One region of the Burkholderia stagnalis genome, then DNA from elsewhere that is predicted to be linked to it. Evidence: predicted binding sites of a transcription regulator. Region 1 holds the regulator's gene; each other region holds the start of a gene.
The links. Region 1 encodes HrcA, which represses chaperone genes, less so after heat shock. Its sites were predicted from a motif close to TTAGCACTCNNNNNNNNNGAGTGCTAA; they were not measured.
Positions count from the first base shown of each region.

Region 2: a site for HrcA is predicted at 1,326-1,352, ahead of ABFO07_RS27275 (co-chaperone GroES). Genes of this name have one in related genera too.
Region 3: a site for HrcA is predicted at 4,545-4,571, ahead of ABFO07_RS15400 (co-chaperone GroES). Genes of this name have one in related genera too.

Region 1 covers NZ_CP156685.1:3,435,569-3,442,183, forward strand. Annotated here, with positions in the region: gene grpE (nucleotide exchange factor GrpE) at 1-185, opposite strand, end outside; gene ABFO07_RS15975 (hypothetical protein) at 507-668, shown strand; gene ABFO07_RS15980 (RNA-binding S4 domain-containing protein) at 640-1,047, opposite strand; gene hemH (ferrochelatase) at 1,132-2,196, opposite strand; gene hrcA (heat-inducible transcriptional repressor HrcA) at 2,331-3,353, opposite strand; gene ABFO07_RS15995 (NAD kinase) at 3,481-4,386, shown strand; gene recN (DNA repair protein RecN) at 4,406-6,055, shown strand; gene ABFO07_RS16005 (carbohydrate-binding protein) at 6,137-6,615, opposite strand, start outside.
Region 2 covers NZ_CP156686.1:2,373,280-2,379,894, reverse strand. Annotated here, with positions in the region: gene groL (chaperonin GroEL) at 1-990, opposite strand, end outside; gene ABFO07_RS27275 (co-chaperone GroES) at 1,003-1,293, opposite strand; gene ABFO07_RS27270 (LysR substrate-binding domain-containing protein) at 1,446-2,399, opposite strand; gene ABFO07_RS27265 (M20 aminoacylase family protein) at 2,536-3,711, shown strand; gene ABFO07_RS27260 (ABC transporter substrate-binding protein) at 3,786-4,568, shown strand; gene ABFO07_RS27255 (porin) at 4,649-5,839, shown strand; partial or broken gene ABFO07_RS27250 (LysR family transcriptional regulator) at 5,861-6,009, opposite strand; gene ABFO07_RS27245 (arylsulfatase) at 6,119-6,615, shown strand, end outside.
Region 3 covers NZ_CP156685.1:3,316,095-3,322,709, forward strand. Annotated here, with positions in the region: gene ABFO07_RS15385 (hydroxymethylpyrimidine/phosphomethylpyrimidine kinase) at 28-894, shown strand; one part of gene ABFO07_RS15390 (IS3 family transposase) at 1,020-1,485, shown strand; one part of gene ABFO07_RS15390 (IS3 family transposase) at 1,485-2,386, shown strand; gene groL (chaperonin GroEL) at 2,491-4,131, opposite strand; gene ABFO07_RS15400 (co-chaperone GroES) at 4,178-4,471, opposite strand; gene flhC (flagellar transcriptional regulator FlhC) at 4,850-5,377, opposite strand; gene flhD (flagellar transcriptional regulator FlhD) at 5,388-5,705, opposite strand; gene ABFO07_RS15415 (hypothetical protein) at 5,827-5,967, opposite strand; gene ABFO07_RS15420 (SRPBCC family protein) at 6,300-6,615, opposite strand, start outside.

The DNA of each region.
Region 1 (6,615 bases):
CGCACGTTCTCGGTCTCGGCCTTCGCGCGCAGGAAGCTCTCCTGCAGCTCGGCGACCTTGGCCTGAGCCTCGGCAAGCGCCGCGTCGGCGGCAACGGCTGCCGGCGCGGCGCCTTGCGCGCCCTGCGTCTCGCTGCCGGTGTCTTCGGCCGATTGGGGTGCCGGGTTCTCTTGCGTGTTTTCCATGTCGCTGAAAGTCGATTAGAGGTTGAAGCCAAATCGGCAACCGTCAGACGAAATTCCGACGGCACCGCACATTGCTGGTGCAGATAGAGGTGAAAACTGCGATTTCAAGAGGGTTATTCGAACGCATTCGAAAGCACCGCGAAACAACCGCCCGATCGCGCGAAACGGCCTGTAACAACGCTTACCGGACAAGTACTAGCCCGCCCCCTGACGCTGACCTACACTGCAACTCAGGCATCGGGGACGCTCGTTAACCCTAGCTGACCATTGCCTGACATCCACCTGGCGCCATTTTCACCCGTCTTCTCGAGGGGGAGTACCGTGAAACTGACCTTTGCCATCTCGGTGGTCGCGCTGGTACTCGTCGCTGGCACCACCACCATCTGCCTGTCCGGGGCGGTCAACGACCGCACGACCGAATACGGAAGCGCGCGCGCGACGTTCGACCAGATATTCAGTCCCCACCAGAAAATCTGTCGATGATGCGGCGATCGCGCTTGGTCGGCCGGCCGTGCAGCTGGGCCGCCGGCTCGCGGAACATGCGGCGCCGCTCCTGTTCGGCGAGCCGTTCGGCCCGCCCGGCTTCGGACTCCGCATAAAGCGTCTGCGCGACGCTCGCCGGCCCGCGCACGTCGCATACGCCCAGCACGGCAATGTGCCAGACGATGCCGTCGATCGCAATCTCGACCTGGTCGCCCACGCGCACTTCCTTGGCCGGCTTGACCGGCGCCCCGCCGATCCGCACCCGGCCCTTGTCGACCGCATCGGCCGCGAGTGAACGGGTCTTGAAGAATCGCGCGGCCCACAACCATTTGTCGATGCGAAGTTTCGCGCCCGGTTCCGTGGAAATCCGGTAGTTCATGTCAGCCTCCGCCGGGCCGCCCCAAGGAGGCTGACCACCCCCTCGGGGGGCAGCGAACGAAGTGAGCGTGGGGATCGTGTCATTTCAGTTCACCGTTTCCAGCTGCCCTGCCTTGACCGGCCAGCCCTGCAGATTCTCCGCGACGATCTCGCCGAGCGCGCCGATCCACGCATGCGCGCCGTTCAGGCACGGAATGCGATGGAACGCCTTGCCGCCGCCGGCGATGAATTCGTCGCGCACTTCCATGCCGATTTCCTCGATCGTCTCGAGGCAGTCGGCGGTGAAACCGGGGCAGAACACGTCCGCGCGCCGCACGCCGGCCTCGCCGAGCTCGCGCAGCGTCGGCGCCGTGTACGGCTGCAGCCATTCGGCCTTGCCGAAGCGCGACTGGAACGTGACGCGGCACTCGAGCGTCGACAGGCCGAGCGCCGCCATCAGCAGCGCGGCCGTCTGCTGGCACTGGTCGTGATAGGGATCGCCGAGATCGAGCGTGCGTTTCGGCACGCCGTGGAAGCTCAGCACCAGCTTGTCGCCGGCCGCGAAATCGGGCCGGCCGTGCTGCGCCCAGTACTGCCGCACCTGCTCGGCGAGCGCGTGGATGTACGCCGGATGATCGGCGTAATGGCGCACGGTGCGCACTTCCGGCTGGTTGCGCATGCGCGCGAGCGCGCCGAACGCGGCGTCGAACGCCGTCGCCGTGGTCGACGCGGAATATTGCGGATACATCGGCATCAGCAGCACGCGCTCGGCACCGGCCCGCTTGAGCTGCGCGAGCACCTGCGCGATGCCCGGGCTGCCGTAGCGCATCGCGTAGTCGACCATCACGTGGTAGCCGTTCGACGCGAGCAGGTGGCGCACGCCGTCGACCTGGCGCTCGGTATGGACGCGCAGCGGCGAGCCCTCCGGCATCCAGACGGCCGCGTATTTCTTCGCGGACGCGCGGCCGCGCAGCGGCAGGATGACCGTGCGCAGCAGGATCTGCCAGAGCGCCTGCGGGATTTCGACCACGCGGGGATCGGACAGGAATTCGGCGAGATAGCGGCGAACGGCGCGCGGCGTCGGCGCATCGGGCGTGCCGAGATTGATCAGCAGCACCGCGATGCGATGGGCGGCCGCGACGCTCGATGGCGGCTCAAGATCGAAGCGCATGAATAACGACGTGCTCGAGGCACGAAACCGGACGGCCTTCAATTATAGCGGGCCGTCCCTCGCGGGGTGACTGGCCGTTCGGCCGATTGCGGCGCGGCGCGCGCCGCGGCACGATAACGGGACCGGATCGGCGGCTATTGCTGGCTGAGCGCGAGCGACAGCAGGCGCGCGGTGATGTCGACGATCGGGATCACGCGGTTGTACGCCATGCGGGTCGGGCCGATCACGCCGAGCGTGCCGACGATCTTGCCGTTCACCTCGTAGGGTGCGGTGACCACGCTCATTTCCTCGATCGGCACGAGCGTCGATTCGCCGCCGATGAAGATCTGCACGCCCTGGGCGTGGCTCGACACGTCGAGCAATTGCAGGAGGCCCGTCTTGTGGTCGAAAACGTCGAACAGCTTGCGCAACCGCGCCATGTCGGACGACAGGTCCGCCACTTCGAGCAGGTTGCGCTCGCCGGAAATGAGTACGGTGTCCTCGGTGTCCGGCACCTCGGTGCTCGCGGTCACGGCCGCGTGCATCAGCGCGGTCATGTCGCCGCGCAGCTGGTCGATCTCGTCGCGCAGGCGGCGCCGCACGTCGTCGAACGACAGCCCGGCGAAGTGCGCGTTGATGTAGTTGGACGCCTCGGTCAGCTGCGACGGCGAATAGTCGCGCGGGGTCGCGAGCATGCGGTTCTGCACGTCGCCCTCGGGCGTGACGATGATGAGCAGGATGCGCTTGTCGGACAGGCGCATGAACTCGATCTGCTTGAACACGTGGCTGCGGCGCGGCGTCAGCACGACGCCCGCGAACTGCGACAGGTTCGACAGTACGCTCGCCGCGGCCGCGACCACCTTCTGCTGCGGCTCGCCGGCCTGCAGCGTGGTCTGCACCTGGCGGGCGACCGCGTCGGCGTCGATCGGCGCCTCGACCGTCAGCATCGTGTCGACGAACAGGCGATAGCCGCGCGGGGTCGGCACGCGGCCGGCCGACGTGTGCGGGCTCGACACGAGGCCGAGCTCCTCCAGGTCGGACATCACGTTGCGGATCGTCGCCGGGCTCAGCTCCAGCCCGGAGTAACGAGACAACGTGCGCGATCCGACCGGCTGACCGTCGGCGATATACCGTTCGATCAGGGTTTTCAGGAGGGTTCGTGCGCGAGGATCTAGCATGGTGGAAAATTTTAGCGCAACCGCGCGGCTGCGGCGAGTGGCCGCAACCGGCACCCGGGCAGCCCCGCCGCGGCGCCCGGGGGCGCGGACGGTTCTTTTCGTCAACGAGCTATGGTGTAATGCCGGCATGAAAACCGGTAATCAGTTCAATACTGTCGCGCTCGTCGGCCGGAGCAACACGCCCGGCATCGCCGAGCCGCTCGCCACGCTGGCCGCCTGCATCGCGAAGCGGGGTTTCGAGGTGGTCTTCGAAGCCGACACCGCGCGCGAGATCGGCATCGCCGGCTACCCGGCGCTCACCCCCGCCGAAATCGGGGCGCGCGCCGACGTGGCGATCGTGCTGGGCGGCGACGGCACGATGCTCGGCATCGGCCGGCAGCTTGCGCCTTACAAGACGCCGCTGATCGGGATCAACCACGGGCGGCTCGGCTTCATCACCGACATCGCGGCGGCCGACATGCAGGCGCTCGTCCCCGTGATGCTGGCGGGCAAGTTCGAGCGCGAGGAGCGCTCGCTGCTCGAGGCCCGGATCATGCGCAACGGCGAACCGATCTACCACGCGCTCGCGTTCAACGACGTCGTCGTGAACCGCAGCGGCTTTTCCGGGATGGTCGAACTGCGCGCGTCGGTGGACGGCCGGTTCATGTACAACCAGCGTTCGGACGGCCTGATCGTCGCGACGCCGACCGGCTCGACCGCGTACGCGCTGTCGTCGGCCGGGCCGATCCTGCATCCGCAGCTCCAGGGCATCGTGCTCGTGCCGATCGCGCCGCATGCGCTGTCGAACCGGCCGATCGTGCTGCCGGACGACACCAAGATCGCGATCCAGATCGTCGCCGGGCGCGACGTCAACGTGAACTTCGACATGCAGTCGTTCACGTCGCTCGAACTGAACGACACGATCGAGGTGCGCCGCTCGAAGCACACGGTGCCGTTCCTGCACCCGATCGGCTACAGCTACTACGCGACGCTGCGCAAGAAGCTGCACTGGAACGAACATCCTTCGAACGAAGACGACGACACGGCGTCCTGACGCCCCACCGCCCGACACCATGCTCCGTCACCTCTCGATCCGCGACTTCGTCATCGTGGCCGCGCTCGACCTTGAATTCGACAGCGGCTTTACCGTTTTCTCCGGCGAAACCGGCGCCGGCAAATCGATCCTGATCGACGCGCTCGCGCTGGCGCTCGGCGAGCGCGCCGACGCGAGCGTCGTGCGCACCGGCTGCAGCCGCGCCGACATCACCGCCGAATTCACGCCGCACGACCGCGTCGCGCGCTGGCTCGACGAGCACGCGTTCGACACGGAGGACACCGTGATGCTGCGCCGCGTGATCGATACGAACGGCCGCTCGCGCGCGTTCGTCAACGGCACCAGCGCCACGCTCGCGCAGCTGCGCGAGCTCGGCGAGATGCTCGTCGACATCCACGGCCAGCATGCGCACCAGCTGCTGATGCGGCCGGACGCGCAGCGCGAGCTGTTCGACACCCACGCGGGGCTCGTCGCCGACGCCGCCAACGTCGCGCGCGCATGGCGCGTGTGGCGCGACGCGACCCAGGCGATCGAGACGGCGCAGGCGCACGAGCGCGAGCTGCAGCTCGAACGCGAGAAGCTCGCGTGGCAGCTCGCCGAGCTCGACAAGCTCGCGCCGCAGCCCGGCGAATGGGAAGAAGTCAATGCCGAGCACAAGCGCCTGACGCATTCGGCGAACCTGATCGACGGCGTGCAGGGCGCGCTCAACGCGCTATCCGAGGCCGACGACGCGATGCTCGCGCAGCTCGGCGCGATCGTCTCGAAGCTGCGCAGCCTCGCCGACTACGATCCGGCGCTCGGCGATGCGCTCGCGTCGCTCGAGCCGGCCGAAATCCAGCTGCAGGAAGCCGTCTATTCGCTGTCGCACTACGCGCAGCGTCTCGACCTCGATCCGGACCGGCTCGCGCAGGTCGAAACGCGCGTCGACGCGCTGCACTCGACCGCCCGCAAGTTCCGCCTGCCGCCCGACACGCTGCACGAGGAGCACGCGGCGCGGCGCGCGCAGCTGGCCGCGCTCGACGCGGCGGCCGATCTGGGCGCGCTGCACGCGGCGCAGGCCAAGGCGTGGGACGCCTATCTCGCCGATGCGAAGCGCCTGTCGAAGGCGCGCACACAGGCGGCCAAGGCGCTCGGCGCGGCCGTGACCGCCGGCATGCAGGAACTGTCGATGGCGGGCGGCAGCTTCGAGGTGGCGCTCGTGCCGCTCGCCGACGGCGGCCCGCATGGGCTCGAACAGGTCGAATTCCGCGTGGCCGGCCATCCGGGCGTGCCGCTGCGGCCGCTCGCGAAAGTCGCGTCGGGCGGCGAACTCGCGCGGATCAGCCTCGCGCTCGCGGTGATCGCGAGCGCCGCGAGCCCGACGCCGACACTGATCTTCGACGAAGTCGACACCGGAATCGGCGGCGGCGTCGCCGAAGTGGTCGGCCGGCTGCTGCACCAGCTCGGACGCGACCGGCAGGTCCTGTGCGTGACACACCTGCCGCAGGTCGCGGCGCGCGGCGACCAGCACTTCCAGGTCGCGAAGGGCGCGGACGCCCGAGGCGGCACCGTGTCGACGGTCGTCCCGCTCGACCGGGCGAGCCGCGTCGAGGAAGTCGCGCGGATGCTCGGCGGGCTCGAGATCACCGCGACGACGCGCAAGCACGCGAAGGAAATGCTGGCGGCGTGACCGGTCGAGCCAAGCGGCGCCGGGAATGGCGCGCGCATGCCCGCCCGCCTGCGCCCGAATCTCGCCGCCGCCGCGCGGCAATCAGCCCTTGCATTGTGCGTGCATGTTCGCGACGCCTTTCTCGCGCCACGCCGCCCACTCGCCGCCCGTGCCCGGCACATCGCCAAGCACCCACCAGCCGTTGACCCAGATCTTGCCGCCGTGGCTGACCTCATGGCACGGCGTCGCATAGGTCTTCTTCGGATCCCACGCGGCCACGCCCTCGCCGGCCGACGCGCGCACGGTCACATCGTGGGTCGCCTCGGCCTTGCGGCCCTGCGCATCGGTCACCATCAGCCGGAACGCATAACGGCGCGCGTCGGCCGCCTTCGGCGCGGTGAACGTCGCAATCGCGCCGTTCTGGACGAGCGGCACGCCGGCCGGCCCGGTCCACGCATGCTTCAGCCCCTTGCCGCTCGACGAGGCGCCGGACAACGTGACGGTCGCGCCGCCGTCGACCGTCGACGGCCCGCTGATCGCCGCACGCGGCGGCGGGACGATTTCCTGCGCCTTCACCTGGA
Region 2 (6,615 bases), on a different replicon from region 1:
CGTGTTCTCCTTGCCGACCTCGATGCGCTTCGCCTGGCCGAGCTCCGCGAGCGTCGCCTTCTCGAGCGTGAGGCCCGTTTCCTCGGCGATCACCTGGCCGCCGGTGAGGATCGCGATGTCTTCCAGCAGCGCCTTGCGGCGGTCGCCGAAGCCCGGCGCCTTGACCGCGACGGTCTTCAGGATCCCGCGGATGTTGTTGACGACCAGCGTGGCCAGCGCCTCGCCCTCGACGTCCTCCGCGATGATCAGCAGCGGCCGGCCGGATTTGGCGACCTGCTCGAGCACCGGCAGCAGCTCGCGGATGTTCGACACCTTCTTGTCGTGCAGCAGGATGTACGGGTTCTCGATCTCCGCGATCTGCTTGTCCTGGTTGTTGATGAAGTACGGCGACAGGTAGCCGCGATCGAACTGCAGCCCTTCGACGACGTCGAGCTCGTCGGCGAGCGACTTGCCGTCCTCGACGGTGATCACGCCTTCCTTGCCGACGCGGTCGATCGCTTCCGCGATGCGCTGGCCGATCGATTCCTCGCCGTTCGCCGAGATCGTCGCGACCTGCGCGATTTCCTTGCTCGTCGTGGTCGGCTTGCTGATCTTCTTCAGTTCTTCGACCGCCGCCGCGACGGCCTTGTCGATGCCGCGCTTCAGGTCGAGCGGGTTCAGCCCGGCCGCGACGTACTTCTGGCCTTCGCGCACGATTGCCTGCGCGAGCACGGTGGCGGTGGTGGTGCCGTCGCCGGCCGCATCGCTGGTGCGCGACGCGACTTCCTTCACGAGCTGCGCGCCGATGTTCTGCAGCTTGTCGGCGAGCTCGATTTCCTTCGCGACGGACACGCCGTCCTTCGTGACGACCGGCGCGCCGAAGCTGCGCTCGAGCACCACGTTGCGGCCCTTGGGCCCGAGCGTGACCTTCACCGCGTTCGCGAGAATGTTCACGCCTTCGGTCAGTTTTGCGCGTGCGACGTCGCTGAAGATGATTTCCTTCGCTGCCATGGTTCCGCTCCTTTATTGATTGACGACGGCGACGATGTCTTCCTCGCGCAGCACGAGGAGTTCATCGCCATCCACCTTGACCGTCTGGCCCGCGTACTTGCCGAACAGCACGCGCTCGCCCACCTTCAGGTCGGGCACGATGCGCTGGCCGTCCGCATCCTTGCGGCCGGGGCCGACCGCGATCACTTCGCCCTGGTCGGGCTTCTCCGCGGCGCTGTCGGGAATCACGATGCCGGAAGCGGTGGTGGTTTCCTGGTCGAGTCGCTTCACGATGACTCGGTCGTGCAAGGGGCGTAGGCTCATCGGTTCGTCCTGGTTCGTGCTGTCTAGGGTGATTGGCACTCTTCATCGGAGAGTGCTGACGAGTATAGGAATGCGTGCCCGCGCGATCCAATAACGGATTGCGAAATGCATTTGCCACGGCGTGCAATTGGGCGGCGCGCACGCGCCGTGCGTCAGATCAGCAGCGTGAGCGTGCGGAACAGCGCGAGGTCTTCCTTGCGCGCCGAGCGCGCGTGGCGCCGGATCACCTGCGTCAGGCAGTCGATGAAGCAGCGCGCCGCGTCGCTGAGCGTGCTGCTGCGGCGCGTGACGATGCCGAGCTCGCGCGGCTCGAAGCTTTCCTTCAGCGGCAGCGCGCGCATCCGCTCGCCGAACGGCGGCACGACGCTCAGGATCGTCGGGCACCACGTGCACATGTCGGCCTGCTCGAGCATCGTCTGCAGCATCGCGACCGATTGCGCGCGGACGATGCGCCGCTCGTCGATCTGCGCGCCGTGGCGCGTAAACAGATAGTCGACGAGCGCGGCCTGCCCGTCCGGCGCGAAGTTCAGCACCCAGTCCTGGTCGAGCAGCTCGTGGATCGAGCGCGCATGTTCGCGCGGATGGCCGGCGCGCACCGTCACCGAGGTCTCGTAGGTCAGCACCGGTTCGCACGCGAACTCCTGCGCGGCGACGCCCGGCTGAACCTGGCCGAGCGCGAAATCCATGCTGCCGTCGCGCAGCAGCGGCTGCGCGACGGCCATCAATCCTTCATACAGTTCGAGGCGCACGTCGGGCATGCGCTGGCGAAACAGCAGCACCGTCTCGGCGAGGAACGTCTGCGTGAGCCACGGCGTGACGCCGACGCTCAGCCGCCCCTCGACGCGGCCGCGCATCGTCGCGAGATCGCTCTGCGCCCGCTCCAGCTGCTTGAGCACGAGCTTCGCGTGCGTGAGCAGCGCCCGGCCGTAGTCGGTGAAGCCGATCCCTTCCGGTGCGCGGACGAGCAGCGGCAGGCGCTCGCTCGCCTCCAGTTCGCGCAGCGCCCGCGTGACGGCCGCCTGCGACAGGCCCAGCGCGCGCGCCGCGCCGCGAATGCTTCCGGCCTCCGCGCTCGCGACGAGCGCCTGCAACTGATGCAGTTTCATGGGGCAATACCCGACAACATAAAGTTGTCATCATAACGAAACCGGGGCTGTTCCAGCGGATATTCGCCGCATACGATCTCGTCACGATTCGCCGCCCCGGCGATCGAGCGAAACGCGTAACCGAGGAGTGTCGGCGTTGAACCAGGAACGAATCTGGCCCGAAATGGCGGCCATCGAGGCGGAGATGATCGCGCTGCGCCACCGGCTGCACGCGCATCCGGAGCTCGGTTTCGACGAGCACGCGACGAGCGAGCTGGTGGCCGAATGCCTGACAACGTGGGGTTATCGGGTGACGCGCGGCCTCGGCGGCACGGGCGTGGTCGGCACGCTGGCGCGCGGCGTCGGCCGCCGGCTCGGCCTGCGCGCCGACATGGACGCGCTGCCGATTCGCGAGACGACCGGGCTGCCGTATGCGAGCCGCATCGACGGCGTGATGCATGCGTGCGGCCACGACGGCCATACCGCGATGCTGCTGGCCGCCGCGCGCTGCATCGCGGAACGGGCGCGCTTCAGCGGCACGCTGAACCTGATCTTCCAGCCGGCCGAGGAAGGGCTCGGCGGCGCGAAGCGGATGATCGACGACGGGCTGTTCACGCGCTTTCCCTGCGACGCGGTGTTCGCGATGCACAACGTGCCGGGGCTGCCGGCCGGCAAGATCGGCTTCTGCGACGGCGCGTTCATGGCGTCGGCGGACGAGGTGCGCGTGCGCGTGACGGGCCGCGGCGGGCATGGCGCGGCGCCGCACGCGACGGTCGATCCGGTGGTCGTCTGCGCGTCGATCGTGATGGCGCTGCAGACGATCGTGTCGCGCAACGTGAACCCGCAGGATCTCGCGATCATCACGGCCGGGGCGATCCACGCGGGCACCGCGTCGAACGTGATTCCGTCGCATGCGGACCTCGAACTCAGCGTGCGCGCTTTGTCGCCGGACGTGCGCGCGCTGCTCGAACGGCGCATCCGCGAGACGGTGCAGGGGCAGGCCGCGAGCTACGGCGCGAAGGCCGAGATCGACTATCGCCACGACTATCCGGTGCTCGTCAATCACGCGGCGGAAACGGCGTTCGCGCGGCAGGTCGCGCACGACTGGGGCGGCAGCGACGCCGTGATCGACCATCTGCAGCCGATCGCGGCAAGCGAGGACTTCGCGTTCATGCTGAACGCGTGCCCGGGCAGCTACCTGTCGATCGGCAACGGTGACGGCGACGGTGCCGCCGGCTGCGCGCTGCACAACCCCGGCTACGACTTCAACGACGCGATTCTCGCAACCGGCGCGAGCTACTGGGTCGCGCTCGCGGAGCGGTTTCTCCGCTGACGCGCGGCACGCGCAGCGGACGGAAGCGGCGCCGAATGCCGCGACGATTTCGGTTGAACACAAGGAGACAAGCAATGAAACAGTGGATGGCGGCGCTCGCGGTGGCGCTGGCGGCAGGCTCGGCGCACGCCGGCGACTGGACGGGCAAGGAGATCCGCCTGGCGGTCGACCCGACCTACCCGCCGCTCGAATACAAGCTGCCCGACGGCACGCTGGCGGGCTTCGGCATCGACATCACGAATGCGCTGTGCGCGGAGCTGCGCGCCCGCTGCGTGTGGGTGGAATCGAGCTTCGACGGGATGATTCCGGGCCTGCTCGCGCGCAAGTTCGACGTGATTGCATCGTCGATGACGATCACGCCGAAGCGGATGCAGCAGATCGCGTTCACGAACCGGATCTCGAACGCGCCTGCCCGCCTCGTCGTGCGCAAGGGCGCGCCGCTGCTGCCGAGCGCCGAATCGCTGAAGGGCAAGCGCGTCGGCGTCGAGCAGGGCTCGGCGCAGGCCGACTACGCGATCGCGAACTGGCAGCGGGCCGGCGTGCAGATCGTGTCGTACCCGAACCAGGACCAGGTGTACGCGGATCTCGTGTCGGGCCGGCTGGACGCGGCGTTCCAGGCGTCGATCGCGGCGAGCGACGGGTTCCTGAAGAAACCGCAGGGCAAGGACTTCACGTTCGCGGGCGACGCGATCGACGATCCGAAGTACTTCGGCCAGGGCGACGGGCTCGGCTTGCGCAAGCAGGATGCCGATCTGCGCGAGGCGTTCAATCGCGCGCTCGCGACGATTCTCGCGAATGGCACGTATGCGCGCATCAACCGGAAGTATTTCGACTTCGACATCTACGGCGCGAAGTAGGCAGGGCGGGCGACGCCCGGCATGAGGAGAACGGGCCGCGCAACGCGGCCTGCGCATCACATAATTTATAAGGATCACATATGAACTGGAGATCGGCCTGCGTCATCGTCCCGGCGCTGTGCGCCGCACCGGCGCTCGCATTCGCGCAAGGCAGCGTCACGCTGTACGGCCTCGTCGATGCGGGCATCGACTATACGAGCAACGTCGGCGGCCGCAGCGCATGGCAGATGGCGAGCGGCTTCGCGCAGGGCAGCCGGTGGGGCCTGAAAGGCACGGAGGATCTGGGCGGCGGCTACAGCGCGCTGTTCCAGCTCGAGAACGGCTTCAACGTGAACAGCGGCACGCTCGCGCAGGGCGGCCGCGCGTTCGGCAGGCAGGCGTACGTCGGCCTCGCGGGCGAGCGCTTCGGCACGCTCACGCTCGGCCGGCAATACGACTCGGTCGTCGACTATCTCGCGCCGACGACCGCGAACGGCAGCTGGGGCGTCTACCCGTTCTCGCACCCGCTCGACAACGACAACACCGGCAACACGTTCCGCGTGAACAACACGGTGAAGTACGCGAGCCCCGACTTCGCGGGTTTCTCGTTCGGCGGCACATACGGCTTCAGCAACGATACGAATTTCGCCAACAACCGCCAGTGGAGCATCGGCGCGCAATACGAGCACGGCGGGCTGCTCGTCGGCGCCGCGTTCCTGAACGCGAACAACCCGGGGGCGACGCCGGGCGGCGCGATCGCGGGCGCGGGATCGGTCGGGGCCGATGCGAACTTCGTGTCCGCGCGGCTGCGGATCTTCGGCGCGGGCATCAACTACACGGCGGGGCCCGCGACCGTCGGGTTCGCCTACACGAACAGCACCGTCAGCCGCCCGAGCGCGAACGTCGGCTACCTGTTCGGCGACGAGACGATCCAGCCGATTGCAGGGCCGCTCGCGGGCGGCACCGTGACCGCGCTCAAGTACCAGAACTTCGAGGTGAACGGCAAATACCAGTTCACGCCGGCTTTCTTCGTCGGCGCGCAGTACGTGTACACGCTCGCGCGCTACGAGGCGACCACCGGCAGCGTGAAGCCGACGATCCATTCGATCGGGCTGATGGCCGACTACGCGCTGTCGAAGCGCACCGACGTCTACCTGACGGGCGCATACCAGAAGGTCGCGGGCGATGCGACGGGCTCGTCGCTCGACCAGGCGCTCATCCCGGGCGCGCCCGATCTGTCGTCGACGTCGAGGCAGCTGATGGTGCATGCGGGGATCCGGCACAAGTTCTGATCGCCGCGCACACGGGTGCGCTCACGCAGCGGGCGGCGCAACGTCAGCCGCCCGCTGCCCGAGCCGTTCCTGCAGGAATTCGATGAAGCGCTGCGTTTCGCCGGCAGCAGGCGCGTTTCGGCGAGCGCGTATACGGGCAGCGGCGTGCGCTGCCAAGCGGGCAGGTGACGCCCGCGCCGCGTCAAATTCTCCGCCCTCCTTAGCATGTGACGAATCGGACTTTGGCCGCCGCGGGCGGGCGGCTAACATCGCCGCTCCCGATGAACGAGCGATACAGCAATGACCCAGCCCGCTTCGCCTCCGCATGCATTCCGATCCAGCCTGATCTGCGCCGCGCTCGCCGGCGCGCTGTCGCTCGCGTCGTGCGGCGGCGTCGACAGCGCCGCGCCGCCGCAGGCCGACGCGAGCACGCCGGCGAAGCGCCCGAACATCCTGTACATCATGGCCGACGATCTCGGCTATTCCGACATCCACGCGTTCGGCGGCGAGATCAACACGCCGAACCTCGACGCGCTCGTGCAGTCGGGCCGCATCCTGTCGAACCATCACGCGGGCACGGTGTGCGCGATCACGCGCGCGATGCTGATCTCCGGCACCGATCACCACCTCGTCGGCGAAGGCACGATGGGCACGCCGACCGACGAGCGGCGCGGGCTGCCCGGCTACGAAGGCTACCTGAACGACCGCGCGCTGTCGGTCGCGCAGTTGCTGAAGGACGCCGGCTATCACACCTACATCGCCGGCAAGTGGCATATCGGCTCGGGCATCGTCGGCAG
Region 3 (6,615 bases), 120 kb from region 1:
CTCCCGTCTTTTCTTGCCCATTTGTCCATGTCCAGCAACGCCCCTCCGATCGTTCTCACCTTCGGCCTGTCCGATCCCACCGGTGGCTCCGGCCTCCAAGCCGATCTGATGACCCTGGCGAGCATGGGCTGTCACGGCGTGTCCGTCCTGACCGGCTACACCGTGCGCGACTCGGCCGCCTGCGACGAAGTGACGGGCCTCGACCCCGACGTCGTCGCCGCGCAGGCGCGGATGCTGCTCGAGGACATGCCGGTTGCCGCGTTCAAGATCGGCGCGGCCACGCGCGCGGAAGTCGTGAGCGCGATCGCCGAGGTGGTCGCCGACTACGACGGCGTGCCGCTCGTGCTTGCACCCGATTTCACGCTCGACGACGAGCACGTGCTCGCCGCCGACGATCTGCGCGAATCGATCGCCGACCTGCTCGCGCCGCAGACGACGCTGCTGGTCGCCGACCATGCGACGCTCATCGCGCTCGCGCAGCCGGACGGCGACGCGGAAGCGCCGAACCTCGACGCCGCGCTGTCGCATCTGCTGTCGCAGGGCTGCGAGTACGTGCTCGCGACCGAATCGGGCTCGCACCGGCTCGTCAATACGCTGTACGGCGAGGAAGGCCAGATCCGCGAGGACATGTGGGACCGTACGCCGCACCGGCTGATGGGCCTCACCGACACGCTCGGCGCGGCGATCGCCGCGCTGCTCGCGAATGGCCAGGAGCCGCCCGAAGCGGTGCGCGAGGCGCAGGAATACCTGTACCAGGCCGTGCGCGACGCGTTCCGGCCGGGGATGGGCGCGTATCTGCCGGATCGCTTCTTCTGGGCGCGCAGCAACGACGAGGAAGCATCGCCGCCCGCCGCGACGCCGGATGCGCTGCCGAGGACGTCGCACCGGCATTGAATGCACGGGGCGCCCGTTTCGGGGGCGCCGCCAGCGACAAATACTTCGATACAAACAAAAAAAGACCCGCATCGTGAACTGCACCCCAAAAGTTGGACACCGATCCAACCTTTGGGGTGTTTTTCATGGTGCAGTACACGGAGCAGTTCAAGCTATCGGTCGTCGAAGACTTTGAGTCCGGGAGGAATGAGTCTGCGCGCGCCATCTCGCATCGGCACGGAATTGATGAATCGACCGTACGCAAATGGGTCGCTGCGTACCAGGCACATGGCGTTGCCGGCATCAAACGCAAGTACGAGTGCTACAGCGCATCGTTCAAGCTGTCGGTGCTGCGGCAGATCAAAGACGAAGGCTTGTCCGATCGCGAAGCGGCTGCGCGCTTCAATATCCGAAATCAGTCCGCCATCGCCCAATGGCGACAGCGGTATGATGACGGCGGTTTAGCGGCACTCTCTGCTCGTCCGAAAGGGCGCCCCCGAAAGATGGCCACGTCACTTCCACCGAAACCCACTGAAGCCGGCACGCCGGACGCGCGCCCACGCGAGGAATTGCTCAAGGAAATCGAGTATCTGCGCGCGGAGGTGGCGTACCTAAAAAAGCTCGATGCGCTGCTGCAGGCGAAGAAGCAAGCAGCGCAAAAGAAAAAGCGCAAATAGTGCGGGAACTCAGGCAACGCCATCCGGTGGCGGCGCTGCTGAAGGCCGCAGGTTTGGCCCGCAGTACGTTCTACTATCAGCTCAAGGCGCTGGATATAGGCGACCGACATGCTGATCTCAAAGCGAAGATCCGGATGGTGTTTGAGCATCACAAGGGGCGCTACGGCTATCGGCGCGTCACGGCTGCCATCCGGCAGAGCGGGCAACTCATCAACCGCAAAGCCGTGCAAAGGCTGATGCAGCAATTGCAGTTGAAGTCCCTGGTGCGCCCGAAGAAATACCGTTCGTGGCGAGGCGAGGTCGGCAAAGCCGCGCCCAACCTGCTGCAACGCCGGTTCGATGCCGCGCGGCCCAACCAGAAGTGGGTGACGGATGTGACGGAATTCAACGTCGGCGGGCAAAAGCTGTATCTGTCGCCGGTGATGGATCTCTACAACGGCGAGATCGTCGCGTACCAGATGGAACGACGCCCGAGCTTCGAGCTGGTCCGCGGCATGCTGAAGAAGGCATTAGCTAAACTCGGACGCAAGGAGCGGCCGCTGCTGCATTCGGATCAAGGCTGGCAATACCGGATGCCGAAGTTCCGTCGACTGCTGAAGCGGCGCAAGCTGACCCAGAGCATGTCCCGCAAGGGCAACTGCCTCGACAATGCGGCAATGGAAAGCTTCTTCGGCACGCTCAAGTCCGAGTGCTTCAGGCTGGAGCGCTTTACCTGCGTGGATCAATTGCGCGACGCGCTGGAGCGCTACATCCACTACTACAACCACGAACGCATCAAGCTGAAATTGAAAGGGCTGAGTCCCGTGCAATACAGGACTCAGCCCCTACCCACCTAGCCTTTAACTGTCCAACTTTGCGGGGTCAGTTCATCGCTGCGGGTCTTTTCTTTTGGCTGGAACGCGCACTGCTGCGCGTTCCGGACCGCATCGACCGAAGTCGATTACATGTCCATGCCCATGCCGCCCATGCCGCCCGGCATGCCGCCCGGCATCGGAGCGTCTTCCTTCGGCAGTTCCGCGACGGCTGCGTCCGTCGTCAGCAGCAGGCCTGCAACCGAAGCTGCGTTCTGCAGTGCGGTGCGCGTGACCTTGGTCGGGTCGACCACGCCGGCCTCGACCATGTCGACGTACTCGCCCGTCGCTGCGTTGTAGCCGTAGTTGCCCTTGCCTGCAGCAACCGCTGCCACCACGACGCTCGCTTCTTCGCCGCCGTTCGTGACGATCTGGCGCAGCGGCTCTTCCATCGCGCGCAGCACGATCTTGATGCCGGCGTTCTGATCGGCGTTCAGGCCGGTCACGCCTGCGATCGCGGTACGTGCGCGGATCAGCGCGACGCCGCCGCCCGGGACGATGCCTTCTTCAACGGCAGCGCGGGTTGCGTGCAGCGCGTCTTCGACGCGTGCCTTCTTTTCCTTCATTTCGACTTCGGTCGCAGCGCCGACCTTGATCACTGCAACGCCGCCAGCCAGCTTGGCCACGCGCTCTTGCAGCTTTTCACGGTCGTAGTCCGACGTCGCTTCTTCGATCTGCGTGCGGATTTGCTTGACGCGCGCTTCGATGTTCACGGCTTCGCCTGCGCCGTCGATGATCGTCGTGTTTTCCTTGCCCACTTCGATGCGCTTCGCCTGGCCCAGTTCTGCCAGCGTTGCCTTCTCGAGCGTCAGGCCGGTTTCTTCCGCAACCACTTGACCGCCGGTCAGGATCGCGATGTCTTCCAGCATCGCCTTGCGACGATCGCCGAAGCCCGGCGCCTTGACCGCAACGGTCTTCAGGATGCCGCGGATGTTGTTGACGACCAGCGTTGCGAGCGCTTCGCCTTCGACGTCTTCTGCGATGATCAGCAGCGGACGGCCAGCCTTCGCGACTTGTTCCAGCACCGGCAGCAGATCGCGGATGTTCGACACCTTCTTGTCGTGCAGCAGCACGAACGGGTTCTCGAGGACGGCGACTTGCTTGTCCGGGTTGTTGATGAAGTACGGCGACAGGTAGCCGCGGTCGAATTGCATGCCTTCGACGACGTCCAGTTCGTCGGCCAGCGACTTGCCGTCTTCGACGGTGATCACGCCTTCCTTGCCGACCTTGTCCATCGCTTCAGCGATGCGATCGCCGATCGACGAATCGCTGTTCGCCGAGATCGAGCCGACTTGCGCGATTTCCTTGTTGGTCGTGCACGGCTTGCTGATCTTCTTCAGCTCTTCGACGGCCGCTGCAACGGCCTTGTCGATGCCGCGCTTCAGGTCCATCGGGTTCATGCCCGATGCGACGTACTTCATGCCTTCGCGGACGATCGATTGCGCGAGGACGGTTGCCGTCGTCGTGCCGTCGCCTGCGTTGTCGCTGGTCTTGGAAGCGACTTCCTTGACCATTTGCGCGCCCATGTTCTGGAGCTTGTCCTTCAGCTCGATTTCCTTCGCGACCGACACACCGTCCTTGGTGACCGTCGGGCCGCCGAAGCTGCGCTCGAGCACCACGTTGCGGCCCTTCGGACCCAGCGTGACCTTGACTGCGTTGGCGAGAATGTTCACGCCTTCGACCATCTTCGAACGGGCGGAATCGCCGAATACGACGTCTTTAGCTGCCATCTTCTAACTCCTTGAATTCTTGGGAATATGTACCGTCGGTGGACGCTTACTTGGCGTTGACCACGGCCATGATGTCTTCTTCGCGCATCACCAGCAGTTCCTGGCCGTCGACCTTGACGGTCTGGCCAGCGTACTTGCCGAACAGGACGCGATCGCCGACCTTCACGTCGAGCGCGATCGGGGCGCCCTTGTCGTCACGCTTGCCCGGGCCGACCGCGAGGATCTCGCCTTGATCCGGCTTTTCAGCAGCAGCTTCGGGGATCACGATGCCCGAGGCGGTCTTGGTTTCCTGATCCAGGCGCTTGACGATCACGCGATCGTGCAAAGGACGAAGGTTCATATTCACTCCTCTCTTGACTGAGATTGAAGAACGCTTTGGGAATCCGCCCGGCACGACGCCAGGCGGAGAATTGTTAGCACTCTCGTGCAGCGAGTGCTAATTATATGGACGGGTTTTGACAAATTCAAGAAGGGGGAATGGCGGTTTTTTTGGCCTGGCGCAAAGCGCCGCCGCGCCCCTCAAGAAACCTGAAATGTCTTTTTAAAACATGGGGATATGACGAGAATACCCAGCCGATGCCGGCATCCGCTGCCAGCATCGGCGATCGGGGCCAGATCGGACACAGGGTAAGCACGGGGTGTCGAATCGGTGCGCGGGCGGCAGCGATCGGGCGACCGCACGGGTCAGGCCCGACTTACCGGGCCGGCACGCGAACCATCAATGCATCGCCGGCTTCGTCATCTTGCCCGCGCGCGCGGGCGGCTGGCAAATCACGCACGCGCCGCGTCCGTGCAGATCGTATTTGTGCGCGACGAACTTGCCGCCGCAGCGGCCGCATTGCGTCATCCGCAGCATCCCGCCGTTGAAGAAGCGCACGAGCGTCCACGCGCGCGTCAGGTCGAGTTCGACGTCCATGCCCGCGTGCGCGCAGTGCTCGCGGTACAGCCGGTAGCCCTTCGTCAGCGCATCCAGGTGCGAGCAGCACGCCTCGTCCTTCAGGAACAGGTACGTGTTGTAGAACAGTGACGCATGGATGTTCCCGCGCCACGTCATGTACCAGTCGGCCGACGAAGGCAGCATGCCCTTCGGCGGCGACACGCCCCTCACCTCACGGTAAAGCCGGGTCAGTCTCTCGCGCGACAGCGTGAGCTCGGATTCGAGCAGTTGCATGCGCGCGCCGAGTTCGATCAGGTCGACCGCGCGCGACACTTCGCGCGCATAGGCGATCAGGCTCGGGTTCGACATGGCCGCCCCGTCACGAGAATTGCGCGGCCGGCTGGCCCGCGAGCAGGATCGCCGCATGCGTGTGCGACACGTCCGCCTGCTTCGGCGACGTGGCGAGCGCGGACAGCATCGCGTGGTCGCCGAACCGGAAGCCGCACAGCAGCTGGTCGCAGGCCGCGAGCCGCGTCGTCTGCGCGAGCGTCAGCGTGGACAGCAGCTCGGCGAGCGGCGCCGACAGCCCGAGCCGGAACATGCCGGCCTCGCGGTCGTCGCGCAGCAGGCGCTGCGCGAGCATCAGGTACGAAATGTTGATGTCCCGGATCGAGTCGAGCGTGTCGCTGTTGTTCACGTCTTTTCTCCGTTCAGGCGGGGCCGCCTAGGCGGGGCCGCCCGGGCGGGTCGCCCCGTTTGCCCGGCGCCCTCCGCCGGTTTGACGTCCGTTCCGTCGCCGCGCGCCGGGCGCGCCGCGTTCAGCATCCGCCGCGCGAGTCGGCCACGCCCGCGGCGATGAGATGCTTCGCCAGTTCGCGTAAAAGATGCTCGGTCAGTGCGCCTGCGCCGCTTTGGGCGAGGCGTTGCAATTCGATCAGGTCTCGTGCTGCGCGGCTCATGTCGGTCTCCGTTTCGTTGTGCGATGCCGGGAATGAAGCTGCTGGTTCGACAGGGAAGAATCCAGCCACCCAAGCCTCATGCGACGTTCGACTGCGGAGCGGGGCACGAAGGCGTCCGTCGTGCGGGGTTCGGGCTCGTCTCGAAACGGGCTCGATCACGTCGGACGAAAAACGAAATACGTTTGTTGTGAGGAAAGTATCGGCAACGATTGACGGGAATCAAATCAACGGAGGCTGATCTTCACGTCATATTTATGCCGGCCCGCGTGTAGGGATTCGCCGACAGGGGCAAGGCGCCGCCGACAGCCCGGCACGCCGCCCGGCCGCCCGTGTCACGCGCCGGCGGCGGGCAGGAACGAACGGCCGTCCGATTCGACGCACGCGCCGAGCCACTGCGCGAGCCCGCGCGCGCCTTCGCGCATCACGACGTCGTGATTCCACTTGAACAGCGGGCGGGCGAGCGGCGCGAGCCAGTTCATCCAGCGCACGTGCGTGCGGATGTGCCACTCGTAGCGAACGACCGTGCGCTCGCCGTCGTTCGCGAACGACCAGCGCCCGTCGCCCTCGACCGCGCCGCTCGCGCGGCCTTCGAGCGAGTGCATCGGCTCGACGCGCAGCACCCGCATGTCGAACGTCAGCCGGTACGGC